2 regions of the Vibrio owensii genome follow, and region 2 is predicted to be linked to the other one. Evidence: predicted binding sites of a transcription regulator. Region 2 holds the regulator's gene; the other holds the start of a gene.
What was found. The regulator CRP, encoded in region 2, controls carbon source genes, mostly activating them, when cyclic AMP is high. The targets are predictions, from matches to a motif close to TGTGANNNNNNTCACA.
Positions count from the first base shown of each region.

Region 1: the regulator CRP is predicted to act here: its motif matches at 3,963-3,978, upstream of A9237_RS11030 (CTP synthase).

Region 1 is NZ_CP019959.1:2,389,964-2,394,868, reverse strand. It holds gene ftsB (cell division protein FtsB) at 1-159, opposite strand, end outside; gene eno (phosphopyruvate hydratase) at 858-2,159, opposite strand; gene A9237_RS11030 (CTP synthase) at 2,238-3,878, opposite strand; gene mazG (nucleoside triphosphate pyrophosphohydrolase) at 4,030-4,827, opposite strand.
Region 2 is NZ_CP019959.1:2,136,300-2,141,204, forward strand. It holds gene astD (succinylglutamate-semialdehyde dehydrogenase) at 1-759, shown strand, start outside; gene A9237_RS09750 (DUF1338 domain-containing protein) at 1,024-1,815, shown strand; gene crp (cAMP-activated global transcriptional regulator CRP) at 2,146-2,778, opposite strand; gene A9237_RS09760 (phosphoribulokinase) at 3,018-3,887, opposite strand; gene A9237_RS09765 (YheU family protein) at 4,012-4,224, opposite strand; gene A9237_RS09770 (hydrolase) at 4,290-4,905, opposite strand, start outside.

The DNA of each region.
Region 1 (4,905 bases), 250 kb from region 2:
CATCTCGTTATTACGAGCTTGCAGCTTGCTGTTTACTTGCTGCTGCACTTCAATTTCATCTTCTACTGTGTAGTAGTCAGACACCCCGTTTTTGCCAAACCAGAGGGTATATTGAAGCCAGCCAAACAGTAACGTAAGGGCTATAACAAAGATTCGCATATCGTTGCTAACATTCTGTACCGGAAGGGATTAGATAAGGTGACATATATAGCATAAATGCGTGGTTGGCTCTAGGGCAGAAAAAGAGACTCACACGCTCCTTACAGGAAAAAAGCAGCAAAATGAAACAAAGAGACTTCCCTACTCTCTTATTCCTCGTTCTATGGAATCACAAATGAACGTGAGCAAAAGACATCAAAAAGCAAAGTCAGTCCTCATATCGCCAAGTGAAGTGCTCTCGAAGAGCCAAGCCCGCTCCTACCTTTCGAAGAGAAGCGCTCCCGAAGGGCGAAGTCCGTTCCTGTCTCTCGAAGCATAGCGTTCCCATATGTCAGATACAAAAACGCCCCACAAGTGCGAGGCGTTCTTAAAAGCTTTAAGATAAGCCGTTAACTCAGTTAAGAATTAAGCTTGACCTTTAACTTCTTTGAGACCGCTTCCTTGAAACATGGAGGAGCGCGCTCACTTAGAGCTTCCGTCATATAAAAAAACGCCCCGCAGTGCGAGGCGTTTTCAAAAGCTTTAAGTTAAGCGGTTAATTAAATTAAGAATTAAGCTTGACCTTTAACTTCTTTAAGGCCGCTTCCTTGAAACATGGAGGAGCGCGCTCACCTAGAGCTTCCGTCGTATAAAAAAACGCCCCGCAAGTGCGAGGCGTTTTCAAAAGCTTTAAGTTAAGCGGTTAATTCAATTAAGAATTAAGCTTGACCTTTAACTTCTTTAAGACCGTTGAAAGGAGCGCGCTCACCTAGAGCTTCCTCGATACGGATTAGTTGGTTGTACTTAGCAACACGGTCAGAACGGCTCATAGAACCAGTTTTGATTTGACCTGCAGCTGTACCTACCGCTAGGTCAGCGATAGTTGCATCTTCAGTTTCGCCAGAACGGTGAGAGATTACTGCTGTGTAACCTGCGTCTTTAGCCATCTTGATTGCAGCTAGAGTCTCAGTTAGAGAACCGATTTGGTTGAACTTGATAAGGATAGAGTTAGCTACGCCTTTCTCGATACCTTCAGCAAGGATCTTAGTGTTAGTAACGAATAGGTCGTCACCTACTAGTTGAAGCTTGTCACCTAGTAGTTCAGTTTGGTGCTTGAAGCCAGTCCAATCAGACTCGTCTAGACCGTCTTCGATAGAAACGATTGGGAATTGGTTAGCTAGCTCAGCTAGGTAGTGGTTGAACTCTTCAGAAGTGAAAGTTTTACCTTCGCCTTTCATGTTGTAGATGCCAGCTTCTTTGTCGAAGAACTCAGATGCAGCACAGTCCATAGCTAGAGTAACGTCTTTACCTAGTTCGTAACCAGCAGCTGCAACAGCTTCTGCGATAACTTCTAGAGCTTCAGCGTTAGACTTAAGGTTAGGAGCGAAACCACCTTCGTCACCAACTGCAGTGCTGTAGCCTTTAGACTTAAGAACTTTAGCTAGGTTGTGGAATACTTCAGCACCGATACGTAGACCTTCTTTAAGAGTCTTAGCACCAACTGGTTGGATCATGAACTCTTGGATGTCAACGTTGTTGTCTGCGTGCTCACCACCGTTGATGATGTTCATCATTGGTAGAGGCATAGAGAACTGACCAGCTGTGCCGTTTAGCTCAGCGATGTGCTCGTATAGAGGCATGCCTTTAGCTGCTGCTGCAGCCTTAGCGTTTGCTAGAGAAACAGCTAGGATAGCGTTCGCACCGAACTTAGATTTGTTTTCAGTGCCGTCTAGTTCGATCATTACTGCGTCGATTGCAGCTTGGTCTTTAGCGTCTTTGCCAACTAGAGCTTCAGCGATTGCGCCGTTTACAGCTTCAACAGCTTTAAGAACACCTTTACCTAGGAAACGTGCTTTGTCACCGTCACGTAGCTCAAGAGCTTCGCGAGAACCAGTAGATGCGCCAGATGGAGCTGCTGCCATACCTACGAAACCGCCTTCTAGGTGTACTTCAGCTTCTACAGTTGGGTTACCACGTGAGTCGATGATTTCACGACCTAGAACTTTAACGATCTTAGACATTAATGTTTCCTCTCGTTTCAAATATAAATGTCAATTTTAAAGGGCAGCAGTACAACCTTTGCCGCTGCCCGTATCCTTTTACTTCTCGAATTCGCCGCGAGCGTTTTGGCCAGCAGCTTTAACGAAACCTGCGAATAGTGGGTGACCATCGCGAGGCGTCGAGGTGAATTCTGGGTGGAATTGAGCCGCTACAAACCATGGGTGAGCTGGGTTCTCAATCATTTCCACTAGTTTCTTGTCCGCTGATAGGCCAGATACTTTCAGACCCGCTTTTTCGATTTGCGGACGAAGATTGTTGTTTACTTCGTAACGGTGACGGTGACGCTCATGAATTGTCGCGTTGCCGTATAGTTCACGAGCTTTCGTACCTTTCTCTAGGTGACATAGCTGTGAACCAAGACGCATCGTACCACCTAGGTCAGACGTTTCAGTACGTTCTTCAACTTTACCTTCGCCGTCTACCCATTCAGTGATCAAACCTACCACAGGGTACTTAGTGTCTTTGTTAAATTCTGTTGAATGTGCACCTTCCATACCCGCTACGTTACGCGCGTATTCGATAAGTGCTACTTGCATGCCTAGACAGATACCTAGGTAAGGTACTTTGTTTTCACGAGCGTATTGTGCTGCGCGAATCTTACCTTCGATACCACGGTCACCGAAGCCACCAGGTACTAGAATTGCATCTAGACCTTCAAGCACTTCTACGCCTTTCGTCTCAACATCTTGAGAGTCTACGTATTTAATTGTGACGTTTAGACGGTTTTTCAAGCCTGCGTGTTTAAGTGCTTCGTTTACTGACTTGTAAGCATCTGGTAGTTCGATGTATTTACCGACCATACCGATAGTTACTTCGCCAGTTGGGTTCGCTTCTTCATAGATAACCTGTTCCCATTCAGACAGGTCAGCTTCTGGTGCGTTGATACCAAAGCGAGCACAAACTAGGTCATCTAGACCTTGAGACTTAACAAGTTGAGGGATCTTGTAGATTGAATCTACGTCCTTCATTGAGATTACCGCTTTCTCAGGAACGTTACAGAATAGCGCAATTTTCTTACGCTCGTTCGCTGGGATCATACGATCTGAGCGGCAAACAAGAATATCTGGTTGGATACCGATAGATAGCAGCTCTTTAACAGAGTGCTGAGTTGGCTTAGTTTTCACTTCACCTGCAGCTGCTAGGTAAGGAACTAGCGTTAGGTGCATGAACATTGCGCGTTCACGGCCTAGTTCTACAGCAAGCTGACGGATAGCTTCCATAAATGGTAGTGATTCGATATCACCTACCGTACCACCGACTTCAACGATAGCAACATCATGGCCTTCAGAACCTGCAATTACGCGGTCTTTAATAGCGTTAGTGATGTGAGGGATAACCTGAATGGTTGCACCTAGGTAATCGCCGCGACGTTCTTTACGTAGTACGTCTGCATAAACACGACCAGCAGTGAAGTTGTTACGCTTAGTCATCTTGGTGCGGATGAAACGCTCGTAGTGACCAAGGTCAAGGTCAGTCTCTGCGCCATCTTCCGTAACGAACACTTCACCGTGTTGAGTTGGGCTCATTGTGCCTGGATCAACGTTGATGTAAGGGTCAAGCTTCATCATAGTCACTTTTAGACCACGAGCTTCTAGAATAGCTGCAAGAGATGCTGCTGCAATACCTTTACCTAGAGAGGATACAACCCCGCCAGTAACAAAAATGTAATTTGTCGTCATGTTTAACCTGAAATTGGTTGAATGAGGGAAATGGAGTGCTTCTGGACGGGACGTAAATATACCAGAAGCTCCTAACCGCCACAACGTGAAATCTATCACACCGTAATTTTTTATTTTTTGCTTCAAATCAAAGTCGAGTATTCATGCAATTTCAGCTTTGCTCTTCTCGTTTCACTTCATCCCACATTGAATCGAGTTCATCTAGAGTAAAGTCTGTGAGCTGCTTACCGTGCGTTGCAACTTTAGTTTCCACGCCTTTAAAGCGTTTCGAGAACTTTAAGTTGGCTTTTGCCAGTGCCACTTCAGGGTCTTTCCCTAGGTGACGAGACAGGTTCACAGTAGCAAATAAAAGATCGCCTAATTCAAGTTCGACTTTTTCCTCATCCGGAGTAATTTGAAGCGCTTCTTCCATCACCTCTTCAATTTCTTCCTGCACTTTTCCGACGACAGGGCCAAGCGAGTCCCAATCGAAACCAAATTTCGCGCACTTTTTCTGGATCTTTGTAGCACGCGAAAGCGCAGGTAGAGAGTTTGGTATTGAGTCTAGAATACTTTCTTCAGCTTTGCCTACTTGCGCTTTCTCTTTGGCTTTTTCTGCTTCCCAGTTTGCGTTAATCGCTTCTTCAGAATCGAATTCTACTTCTGAAAAAACATGCGGGTGGCGACGCGTCAGTTTCTCATTAACGGTTTCCACCACATCAGAAAAGTCGAATAGTCCCTGCTCTTTCGCCATTTGGCTGTAGAAAATAACTTGGAACAATAAGTCACCCAACTCTTCTTGCAAGTTCGGCCAATCGCGGTTTTGAATTGCATCCACCACTTCGTAGGTTTCTTCGATAGTGTGCGGAACAATGGTGTCGAAGGTCTGCTTTAAATCCCAAGGGCAACCGCTTTCTGGGTCACGCAACTTCGCCATGATTTGTTCTAACTGTTCAATTGGATGACTCATTTTCTGTTCCTTTAAACCTTTCTATCTAAAGAAAAAGGTGAGCAGCCAAAACCACTCACCTTTAATTTGTTTTCTAAC
Region 2 (4,905 bases):
GGTCAGCCGGGCAAAATGCTGGCGCTTGAAATGGGTGGTAACAACCCGATGGTTATCTCGGATAACTACGGCGACCTAGACGCAACGGTTTATACCATTATCCAATCTGCCTTCATCAGTGCAGGACAACGCTGTACCTGTGCTCGTCGTCTATACATTCCATTTGGCGACAAGGGTGATGCAGTCATTACTAAGCTGGTGGAAGCGACACGCAATATTCGCGTAGACCAACCATTTGCAGAGCCTGCGCCTTTCATGGGACCACAAATTTCGGTAGCGGCGGCCAAGTTCATTCTCGATGCTCAAGCGAACTTGCAAGCACTGGGTGGTGAAAGCTTAATTGAAGCGAAAGCAGGTGAAGCAGCGTTTGTTTCTCCGGGCATCATCGATGTGACGAACATCGCCGAGTTGCCAGATGAAGAGTACTTCGGCCCACTTCTGCAAGTGGTGCGCTACGAAGGGCTAGAGAAAGCAGTAGAGCTGGCGAACGATACGCGCTTTGGTTTATCGGCAGGTTTTGTTTCGACCGACGACCAAGAGTGGGAATACTTCGTGGACCACATTCGTGCTGGCATCGTGAACCGCAACCGTCAGCTAACGGGCGCAAGTGGTGATGCACCATTTGGTGGTCCGGGTGCGTCAGGTAACCTACGTCCAAGTGCTTACTACGCAGCAGACTACTGTGCGTACCCAATGGCATCAATGGAAGGACAAGAGACGGTCTTGCCTGCCACATTGAGCCCGGGTGTAAGCCTGTAATTGAGAAATACGAAGCGGTGACAAAGTATCGCCGCTTCTCTCTGCCGGAGCTATTTACCAAGTTAGGATTCTGGTAAGCGCGCTGGCAAACGCCAAAGGCGAGCTTAAGACTCTCCAGAGCGTGTTGACTGACTGGCACTTATGCCACAGATACCGTCACAGGTTGATGGCCGCTCGTTCGTGATTCTGGACAGCTTTAGGGCTGTGAACGAGCGGTCAACTTCCTCTTACCCCTAACTCTACATTTCATAACAAGGAGTCGTTATGACGCCCGATGTGTTATTTGAATCGCTATGGCAAGACTACATTCAACGTCTTTGCCCTTCCGCTGCTAAAGTCCATCAACTTCTTCAAGAAGATGAGCCTCTGATTAATGATCATATTGCGCTACGTACGTTTAATGTCGCTCCCCTAGGCATTGAAACGTTAGCGAAGCCTTTCCTAGCGGTGGGTTACAAAGCCTGTGGTGACTACGTATTTGAAAGCAAAAAACTGGTGGCAAAACATTTTGAGCACCCAGATCCGAAACAACCAAAAGTCTTCATCAGTGAATTGAAAGTGGATGAGTGCTCACCAGAGCTACAAGCCATCGTTCATAAACTGGTAGAGCAGGTTGATGCTTCTAAACTGACAGGCAGTGACTTCTTGTACGGCGGACGTTTGTGGGACCTCAGTTATGCTGACTTCCAAACTTTGGCGAAAGAGAGTGAATACGCTTCTTGGCTTGCTGCGCACGGTTACGGAGCGAACCACTTCACAGTGAGTGTGAATCAACTCAATCAGCATGAAGAAGTAAAGCAAGTGAACGACCACCTACGTACAGTAGGCTTCACCATCAACGAGAATGGCGGTGAAGTAAAAGGTACGCCAGAGGTGCTACTAGAGCAATCATCGACCATGGCAGACAAAGTACCAGTGACCTTTACTGAAGGCGTTGAGGTTATTCCTGGAGGCTTCTACGAGTTTGCTAAGCGCTACCCAATGGATAACGGTGAGTTGTACCCAGGATTTGTAGCGGCATCGGCAGATAAGATCTTCGAGAGTACCAACGGGTAGAAAGAATCGAGAACGTGCTACGCACTAGAGATGCGGGAACGCTTCGCTTCGAGAGGTTTGCACTCTGGAGTGTTGAACGTTTCTGCTTCGAAGGTTGGAGTTTGTTGGGATATCAGAACGGGTTATGACCTGTGGATTCGGAAACGCTTCGCTGCGGGAGGTTTTAACTCTCGGAATCTGAGAGGGCTTTATCTCGTAGGACGAAGTCCGCGCTCGGAACACAGTGTTCCCAATTCTCGGCTCTTTGCTTTCCGTTCCCGATTCCAAAAAACAAAAAAGCCACCAAACTTACATTTGGTGGCTTTTAAATTTTTTAAACGTTAATCGAGATTAACGAGTCCCGTAAACAACGATAGTTTTACCGTGCGCAGAAATTAGGTTCTGCTCTTCTAGCATCTTCAAGATACGACCTACTGTCTCACGAGAACAGCCAACGATTTGACCGATTTCTTGACGAGTGATCTTGATTTGCATGCCGTCTGGGTGCGTCATCGCATCTGGCTGTTTAGCAAGGTTCAGAAGAGTCTGAGCGATACGACCAGTTACGTCTAGGAACGCTAGGTCACCCACTTTTTGGCTAGTAACTTGTAGACGACGAGCCATTTGCGCAGAAAGGCGCATTAGGATGTCTGGGTTAACTTGGATAAGTTGACGGAATTTCTTGAAAGAAATCTCAGCCACTTCACAAGGAGATTTAGCGCGAACCCAAGCTGTACGCTCTTGGTCTTCTTCGAATAGACCAAGTTCACCAATGAAGTCGCCCTGGTTTAGGTAAGAAAGGATCATTTCCTTACCTTCTTCGTCTTTGATAAGAACCGCAACAGAACCTTTAACGATGTAGTACAAAGTCTCTGCTTTTTCGCCCGCGTGAATTAGCGTGCTTTTTGATGGGTACTTATGAATATGACAGTGTGAAAGAAACCACTCTAATGTTGGGTCGGTTTGAGGTTTACCTAGAACCATAATATCTCACTTCCTCTGCAGGGTACGCTTGCGCTATCCATATTTTAGCTAAGCCTGAATTGGCCTACTAGAATAAGAGCACTTTTTATATGCTGCAAGCTCTCTTGTGTTTCGGTTAGAAATAGTATCCTTTTTCGAAAACGATTTCTTGATTTTAATCGTGCCATGATTGAGATTTTGTAAGCAAAACTGTGCACATGATCACGGTATGAAAAGTAAACACTCCAGTAGGGAGGTTTTTAGCCAATTTTCCCTGTTTCGATGAGTTGTTGCAGAATCGGCCTTACTATGAGCTCCATTGCAAAGCTCATCTTGCCGCCAGGAACCACAATGGTGTTATGGCGAGACATGAATGAGCCATCAATCATCGCCAGCAAATACGGGAAGTCGACATTCTTGATACCGCGTAGGCGGATCACCACAAAACTTTCATCCAAACTTGGAATGCCTTTGGCGTTAAGTGGGTTAGAAGTATCGACGGTCGGTACGCGCTGGAAGTTGATATGTGTACGAGAAAATTGCGGGGTAATGTAGTTTAGGTAATCGTCCATTGAGCGCACGATTGAATCCATCACCGCTTCTCTTGAGTGACCACGATCGCGTGTGTCACGAACGAACTTTTGAATCCACTCCAAGTTCACAATCGGTACCATACCAATTAGAAAATCGACGTGACGCGCCACATTGACATCGCCATCTACCACGCCACCATGTAAACCTTCGTAGAACAGCACATCGCTGTTTTCTGGCAGATCTTGCCAAGGTGTAAAGGTGCCCGGCATTTGGTTGTATGGAACGGCTTCATCAAAAGTGTGCAGATAGCGGCGCACGCTGCCAGTGCCATCTTCACCGAACTTGCGGAAGAACTCTTCTAGCCCCGGAAAGTCATTGGCTTGTGGGCCAAAGTAGCTGATGTGTTTGCCTTGCTCACGCGCTTTGCGGATTTCGACATCCATCTCTGGACGTGTAAAGCGGTGGAAGCTGTCACCTTCAACCCACGCTGGTTTGACGTTCATCATATTGAACATCTTACGGAAGGCTTCAGAAGTGGTGGTTGTGCCGGCACCGGACGAACCAGTAACCGCAATGATTGGGTGTTTCGCTGACATGACAAACCTTGTCGAAAATTACTTACCTGTAAAGTGCAGCACACGTATGCTGCACGGTCGATAACCCACTATAGCACGTAACAAGCCCTTGTCATCGAGTGGGATACGGTAAAATGTGAAGGGTCTAAAACTTTGCTTTTAGTTGGATATCAACCGTTTCATGAAGCTCAGAAAATACGATGACCGCTTCGCCTTTCTCTAATTGGGATTTGACCTGATCGATTTTACTTTGCAGTGAAACTTCGACTGAGCCGTAGTCGGTGCCTTCACGTAGCACGAATTCGCGGATCAGGTTTTCTAGTGTCTCTGGCGCAATGTCTTGCCATGGAATGATCATAAATACCTCAAACTTTTATGATGTTTAGTACGTGCAGAAGCCTTATGTCTGGCACGCCCAGTAGTTTACTGTGTTCGCGGTACGGATACAGCAGAAAGGTAGTCTGCGGCGATACTTTCGTAATATGAAGGCAAGGCTTCTTCCAACCAGAACTTAGGTTTTAATGCTGTGCCTGTCAGGAAACCAACGTGACCACCGTGCTCATAAAGTCGGTAATCGATATTGTCTGGCAACACGAATTTTGGGATCACCTCTTCGGTCATAAACGGATCGTCTTTGGCGTGGATGATCAAGGTTGGCAAGGTGATCTGTTGCAACTTGCTTAAACCTGAACACTGATCGTAATAATCTTGCGCGTCTTTAAAACCATGCAGAGGGGCAGTGATCAAGTCATCAAATTCATATAAGCGAGTCACGCGTTTGATCGAGTTATACGACAAGGCGAGTTCACCTTGGATTAAGTCGTGCTTTTGCAGTGCATTGCGTTTGAGTGAAGAGAGCAAGTAACGTCGGTAAACTTTCGAGAAGCCCTGCTCAATACGATTGGCACATGCTGCCAAGTCCAGTGGTGCAGAGACAATGGTTGCGGCACTTAATATTGGGTCGTCTTTATACTCAGCCAAGTAGTTCGCCAGCATGTTACCGCCAAGGGAAATGCCGACCGCAACTTTAGGGTTGTTA